2 linked regions of the Bosea vaviloviae genome follow. The protein of the gene in region 1 binds, or shares a complex with, the protein of each later gene. Links are inferred from orthologs where the notes say so. Each region holds a gene or a part of one and is shown on either strand. Other genes may lie near its edges.

Region 1 (3,258 bases):
AAGCTTCGCCTCCAGCAGCTTCACATTGGTGACGATGTCGTCGACGACGAGGACACGGGCTGACATGGTTTGCTTTCGAAGCCTCAGGCTGGGCCAGCGTAGGCGCGGACGGTCTCCAGGAATTTCGCAACCGAGATCGGCTTGGAGAGGTAAGCCTCGCAGCCTCCCTCACGAATACGTTCTTCGTCACCCTTCATCGCAAAAGCCGTCACCGCGATGACAGGGATGGATTTGAGGGTGTCATCCTCCTTGATCCATTTGGTGACTTCGAGCCCCGAGACCTCGGGAAGCTGGATGTCCATCAAAATCAGATCGGGATGATGCGCGCGCGCGAGTTCGATCGCCTCGATGCCATCGGCAGTCTTCAGCGTCGCATAGCCATGCGCTTCAAGCAAATCATTGAAGAGCTTCATGTTGAGCTCATTGTCCTCGACGATCAAAACCGTCTTCATCATGCCGCCCTTCAATCGCGCCACTGACAGGCCGTCTCGATCCTGCCATCACAAGTTGGCGGCCTCATTCACAGATTACGTTAGCATGAGAGCCGTTGACGAAACGCAAACCTGAAGCTCGATTCAGAAGGCAGCTCCCGCCATGGCAAGACCCCCCTCCGTCGAGGACGCTGAACATCTCGCGCTGCGCGCGCTGGGCTTCCTCGCTGCAGATCCGGCGCGTCTGGAGCCCTTTCTGGCCCAAACCGGCCTCGGCCCCTCGAATCTGAGGGCTGCGGCGCAAGAGCCCGGTTTCCTCGTCGCGGTGCTCGACCACCTCGCCGGCAGCGATTCGCTGCTCTTGGAGTTTGCCGGAAATTTAAGCTTGAATCCGGAAATCGTCGCGCAAGCGCGTGGGCGGCTCGCCGGGCCGCCAATGGACGAGGCCCCGTGATCGACCGGGCCGCCCAGCCCGCGCGGCGTGTGTTCTGCCGCGATTGCCTCATCGATCATGAGGAGGCAATCGCCGCACTGCGTCGCTGCCCGGCTTGCGGCTCACCCCGGCTGCTGCGGCATCCCGAGCGCGACGCCCTGAGCCTTGCCCATATCGACTGCGACGCCTTCTATGCGGCGATCGAGAAGCGCGACGATCCCACGCTGCTCGACAAACCGGTGATCATCGGTGGCGGCAAGCGCGGCGTGGTCTCGACGGCCTGCTATATCGCCCGGACCTATGGCGTGCGCTCGGCGATGCCGATGTTCAAGGCGCTGGAGGCCTGCCCCGAGGCCGTGGTCGTCAAACCGAACATGGCGAAATACGTCGCGGTCGGGCGCGAGGTCAGGCGATTGATGCAGGAGCTGACACCGCTGGTCGAGCCGCTCTCGATCGACGAGGCCTTTCTCGACCTCGCTGGAACCGAGCGCCTGCATCACGCCAGCCCCGCCATCACGCTCGCGCGCTTCGCCAAGCGGATCGAGAGCGAGATCGGGATCAGCATCTCCGTCGGCCTGTCCTATGCCAAGTTCCTGGCCAAGGTCGCCTCCGACATGGACAAGCCGCGCGGCTTCTCCGTCATCGGGCGGGCGGAGGCCGTCGCATTTCTAGCGAGCAAGCCGGTCAGCCTCATCCCCGGCGTCGGCCAGGCGAGTGCAGCCAAGCTAGCCGAATCCGGTTACCGCCTGATCGGCGATCTGCGCGAAGCACCGATCGACAAGCTCTTCCGCTTGGCCGGCAAGGATGGGCCGCGACTGAAGAAGCTCGCCAACGGCATCGACGAGCGCCAGGTCACGCCCGACCGCGAGACCAAGAGCGTGTCCAGCGAAACCACGCTCGACGTCGATCTTTCGCGCTTCGAGGATCTCGAGCCGGTGCTATGGCGGCTCTGCGAGAAGACCTCGAAACGCCTCAAGGCCCAGGCGCTCGCAGGCCGGACCATCACCATGAAGCTGAAGACGGCGGATTTTCACGCGATCACGCGCGCCAGCCGCCTGCCGGAGCCGACACAACTGGCAGCCAGGCTGTTCGCCGCCGGGCGCGACCTGCTCAAGCGCGAATGCAACGGCCAGCGCTATCGGCTGATCGGCATCGGCGCGAGCGACTTCAGCGCACCCGAGGAAGCCGACCATGGCGACCTCGCCGATGTCGCGACGCCCAGGCTGAAGGCGATGGAGGGCGCGCTCGACGCGCTGCGCGCCCGCTTCGGCGATGCATCGATCGGCAAGGGCCTCAGTCTGCGCGGCCCACAGCGGACCAGCGGCGCGAGCGTTACTTCGCGCAATCCTGCTTCGGAAGAAGATCCAGACGCGTGAGCGTGCCGCGCAGGGCGAAGCTGCCATAATCGAGCTTGATCGCGCCGGTCACGCCATTCTCATAAAGCTCGAAGGAAATGGTGTAAGATGGCGTAGTCTCGCCGGAATCGACCTTGAAATAAGAGATCGACACCGGCCAGCGCGCCAGCGTCTCGAACTCCGGCCGCTGCAGCGGCGCCTCGGAGGGCTTGGCCTCGATCCGCTTCCCGATCACCGAGAGCGTGTCATAGACCTCCTTGCCGCTATTGGCGCCGTCATAGAGGCGCACGTTCAGCGTGGTCTTGCCGGCACGCGCCGCCTCGATCACCGCCTTCATCTGCGCGTTCGGGAACAGGGCGTCCGTCGTCTGGCGCACCGTCTCGGGCTTGGGCGCGCTGAGCTTGATCTCGTAGCCGCCACCGGATTTCTGGACCGACCCGTCGACGATCTCGGCCGGCGCGCCGCCCGCCGAGCTTTCAGTCTTGAAGCGGTAGCTCGCCCCGTCGCCTGCCTCGAAGCTCGTCGTGCGCGCATCGATAGTGCGCGGGCCGCCCTCGCTGCTGCTCACCTGCGTGACCTGGCGGAAGGAGAGTACGTAACCCTCGCAGGCATCGCCGGTGAAATCGAAGGCGATGCGGCCGCGCGCCGCCTCGATGCTGGTGGCAGGCTTGTCGTCGTCGAGCACGAGATCGTAGACCGCGCGATGGGGCGCCAGAACCACGCGCCCAACCGATTGCGGCTGGGCCGAGGCGCCGACGCTCGCCAGCACGGCGGCCGTGCTCAGGATACTCGCCAGGGTACTCGCAAGGCCAAATCCGTTCATGCTCATGACACTTGCCGCTTTGTTAGGTGATCGAACGAATCTAGGTGCATTGCAGCGGTGGCGCAAACAAGGCGGAAGGCCGCCTTCGCGAACGCCGGTCCGAGCCGCCTTGCGAGCATATCGGGGCTGCTTGCGGCTTGCCCGGCCATCGGCCATGAAGGTTTCATTCCATCGAGCCGGAGGCCGCCCCATGAGCGCAATCGAAGCCAAGCTTGC
Region 2 (3,114 bases), 3.4 Mb from region 1 along the record:
TCGACCTGCTCGTGGTCGATGATGTGCAGTTCATCCAGGGCAAGTCGATCCAGCAGGAGTTCGGCCATACGATCAATGCGCTGATCGACGCCGGCAAGCAGATCGTCGTGGCCGGTGACAGGCTGGCCAACGACCTCGAGGCCCTGGACGAGCGCATCCGCTCGCGCCTGGGCGGCGGACTCGTGGTCGAGGTCGGCGATCTCGACGAGACGCTGCGCGGCAAGATTCTCGGCGGCCGGTTGGCGGCGCTGCACGCCGCCCATCCGAATTTCCACGTCAATCCCGATGTCGTCGCCTATGTCGCTTGCGTCGTCGCCACCAATGGCCGCGATCTCGACGGCGCCGCCAACCGCTTGCTCGCCCATGCCACGCTGTCTGGCCAGGCGGTCACCCTGGAAACGGCGGAGGCCGCGATCCGCGATCTGGTGCGGACCCGCGAGCCGCGCCGCGTCAAGATCGAGGACATCCAGAAGCTGGTCGCGACGCGCTACAATGTCAGCCGGGCCGATATCCTTTCGGAGCGGCGGACGGCGGCGGTGGTGAAGCCGCGCCAGATCGCGATGTATCTTTCCAAGGCGCTGACCCCGCGCTCCCTGCCCGAGATCGGCCGCCGTTTCGGCGGGCGCGACCACACCACGGTGCTGCATGCGGTACGCAAGATCGAGAAGCAGATCACCGAGGATCGCATGCTCCATGACGAGGTCGATCTGCTGAAGCGCATGCTGCAGGAGTGAGCGGCGGGCATTGAAGCCCCTCCGCCCGCATTGATTGTGATTGCCGGCGCGCCTGCCCTTGCGCCGGTGGCGCGCCTCCGGCAATGTCGCGGGCCATTCCGCCGCCCGCGCCTCCTTGGCCCGGGCGCAATCACGCCAGAAGACTAAGAGATATGAAGGTCACGGTCGAACGTTCCACGCTGCTGAAGTCGCTGGGCCACGTGCATCGCGTGGTGGAGCGCCGCAACACGATCCCGATCCTGTCGAACCTGCTGCTCAGCGGAGCAGAGGCCGGCCTGAGGCTCAAGGCGACCGACCTCGATATCGAGGTCGTGGAAACGATCGCCGCCGATGTCGCCGAGCCCGGCGCGACGACCGTCCCGGCCCATACGCTGTACGATATCGTCCGCAAGCTGCCCGACGGCGCGCAGGTCTCGCTCGAGACGACCGGCGAGACCGGGCTGACCTTGCGCTCGGGCCGCTCGCGCTTCCAGCTCCAGACCTTGCCGGAAAGCGACTTCCCGGACATCACGGCCGGCGAGATGGCGCATCGCTTCGTGCTCCCGGCCGGCGAGTTCAAGCGCCTGATCGACAAGACGCAGTTCGCGATCTCGACCGAGGAGACGCGCTATTATCTGAACGGCATCTATCTCCACACGCTCGATGTCGAGGGCCGCAGCCTGCTGCGCGCGGTCGCCACTGACGGCCACCGCCTCGCCCGCGTCGACACCGCAGCGCCTGCCGGCGCTGCCGGCATGCCGGGCGTCATCATCCCGCGCAAGGCCGTCTCCGAAATCCAGAAGCTGCTGGAGGACGGCGAGACCGAAGTGGCGATCGAATTGTCCGCGACCAAGATCCGCGTCGCGACCCAGGCTGTGGTGCTGACCTCGAAGCTGATCGACGGCACCTTCCCGGATTATCAGCGCGTCATCCCCAGCGGCAACGACAAGCGATTGACCGTCGACAAGGGCGATTTCGCGGCCTCGGTCGATCGCGTCTCGACGATCTCCTCCGAGCGCGGCCGGGCCGTGAAGCTCTCCATGGCCGATGGCCGCATGACGCTCTCGGTCACCAATCCCGATTCCGGCTCGGCGACCGAGGAGATCGAGGTCGACTATGATTCGAGCCCGCTCGATATCGGCTTCAACGCCCGCTATCTGATGGATATCGCCGCCCAGCTCGATGGCGACACGGCCCTGCTCAAGCTGGCCGACCCCGGCTCGCCGACCGTGATCCAGGATCGCGAAGGCGCGTCTGCGCTCTATGTGCTCATGCCGATGCGGGTTTAGGCAGCGTTCGGTGCCGTGGCCGCCGTTGCGCGCCTGATCCTCCAGGATTTCCGTTCCTATGAGGCCCTCGATCTGACGATCGAGGGCCAAATCGTTGCGCTTGTCGGCGAGAACGGAGCAGGCAAGACCAATCTGCTGGAAGCACTTTCGCTGTTCGCGCCCGGGCGCGGCTTGCGCCGCGTCGACCTTGCCGACATGGCGCGCCAGGGCGGGCCGAGCTCCTTTGCCGTCTCGATCGCACTCGCCGATGACGGGCCGCGCCTCGGTATAGGGCTGAGCGAGCGCGACGGCGAGGGCAAGCGCAGCCGCCTCGCGCGCATAGACGGTGTGCCGGTCGGCTCGGCGCTGGCTTTCAGCGAGCATCTGCGCCTGGTCTGGCTGACGCCGGATGTCGACGGGCTGTTCAGGGGCGCCGCCGGCGACCGCCGCCGCTTCCTCGACCGGCTGGTGCTGGCGGTCGACCCGACGCATGCGGCCCGCTCGAACGCGCTGGAGCGCGCCTTGCGCTCGCGCAACCGCATCCTCGAGGAGACGCCGCATCAGACGCAATGGCTCGATGCCGTCGAGCGCGAGGTCGCCGAGCTCGGCGTCGCGGTCGCGGCCGCCCGCGCCGAGACGGTGGCGCGCTTGAGCGCGATCATCGAGGAGACCCGCGACGACACCTCGCCCTTCCCCGATGCGGCGCTGGCGCTGGCCGGCGAACTCGACACTCTGGTGGCGCAGCGGCCGGCGCTCGACGCCGAGGACGAGTACCGCGCCTTGCTGCGGCAGAATCGCGCCCGCGATCGCGCCGCCGGGCGAACGCTGATCGGGCCGCAGGCGTCGGATCTCGAAGTCCGCCACGGGCCCAAGGACATTCCCGCCGAGCTGGGCTCGACCGGCGAGCAGAAGGCGCTTCTGATCGGCCTCGTGCTCGCTCATGCCAGGCTCGTCGCGGCGATGAGCGGCATCACTCCGCTCGTGCTGCTGGACGAGATCGCCGCCCATCTCGACCCGCGCCGGCGGGCCGCGCTCTACGACGCCTTGCTCGCGCTCGGCTGCCAGGTCTGGATGACTGGGGCTGACCCGGCATTGTTCGCGGGTCTGCCGGAGGGCTCGGAACGTTTCCTGGT

What was found.
Region 2: the proteins of BHK69_RS20810 (region 1) and dnaN are in contact, whole or in part, in a solved structure (PDB 1OK7), measured with the Escherichia coli proteins. The link is inferred for Bosea vaviloviae from one-to-one orthologs.

Annotation. Positions count from the first base shown.
Region 1 is NZ_CP017147.1:4,545,351-4,548,608, forward strand. Bases 117-3,060 are described here. They hold BHK69_RS20810 (DNA polymerase IV), read left to right. Parts: upstream 117-881; coding sequence 882-2,240; downstream 2,241-3,060. Other genes in these bases: BHK69_RS20800 (response regulator), read right to left, coding at 117-455; BHK69_RS20805 (DUF3572 domain-containing protein), read left to right, coding at 595-885; BHK69_RS20815 (cell envelope integrity EipB family protein), read right to left, coding at 2,197-3,048. Also shown: BHK69_RS20795 (PleD family two-component system response regulator), read right to left, coding at 1-66; more of BHK69_RS20800, read right to left, coding at 84-116; BHK69_RS20820 (RidA family protein), read left to right, coding at 3,233-3,258. UniProt on the Escherichia coli protein: Poorly processive, error-prone DNA polymerase involved in translesion repair and untargeted mutagenesis. Copies undamaged DNA at stalled replication forks, which arise in vivo from mismatched or misaligned primer ends.
Region 2 is NZ_CP017147.1:1,188,688-1,191,801, forward strand. What follows is about bases 145-2,944. They hold dnaN (DNA polymerase III subunit beta), read left to right. Parts: upstream 145-886; coding sequence 887-2,002; downstream 2,003-2,944. Other genes in these bases: dnaA (chromosomal replication initiator protein DnaA), read left to right, coding at 145-734; recF (DNA replication/repair protein RecF), read left to right, coding at 2,018-2,944. In the rest of the region: more of dnaA, read left to right, coding at 1-144; more of recF, read left to right, coding at 2,945-3,114. UniProt on the Escherichia coli protein: Confers DNA tethering and processivity to DNA polymerases and other proteins. Acts as a clamp, forming a ring around DNA (a reaction catalyzed by the clamp-loading complex) which diffuses in an ATP-independent manner freely and bidirectionally along dsDNA.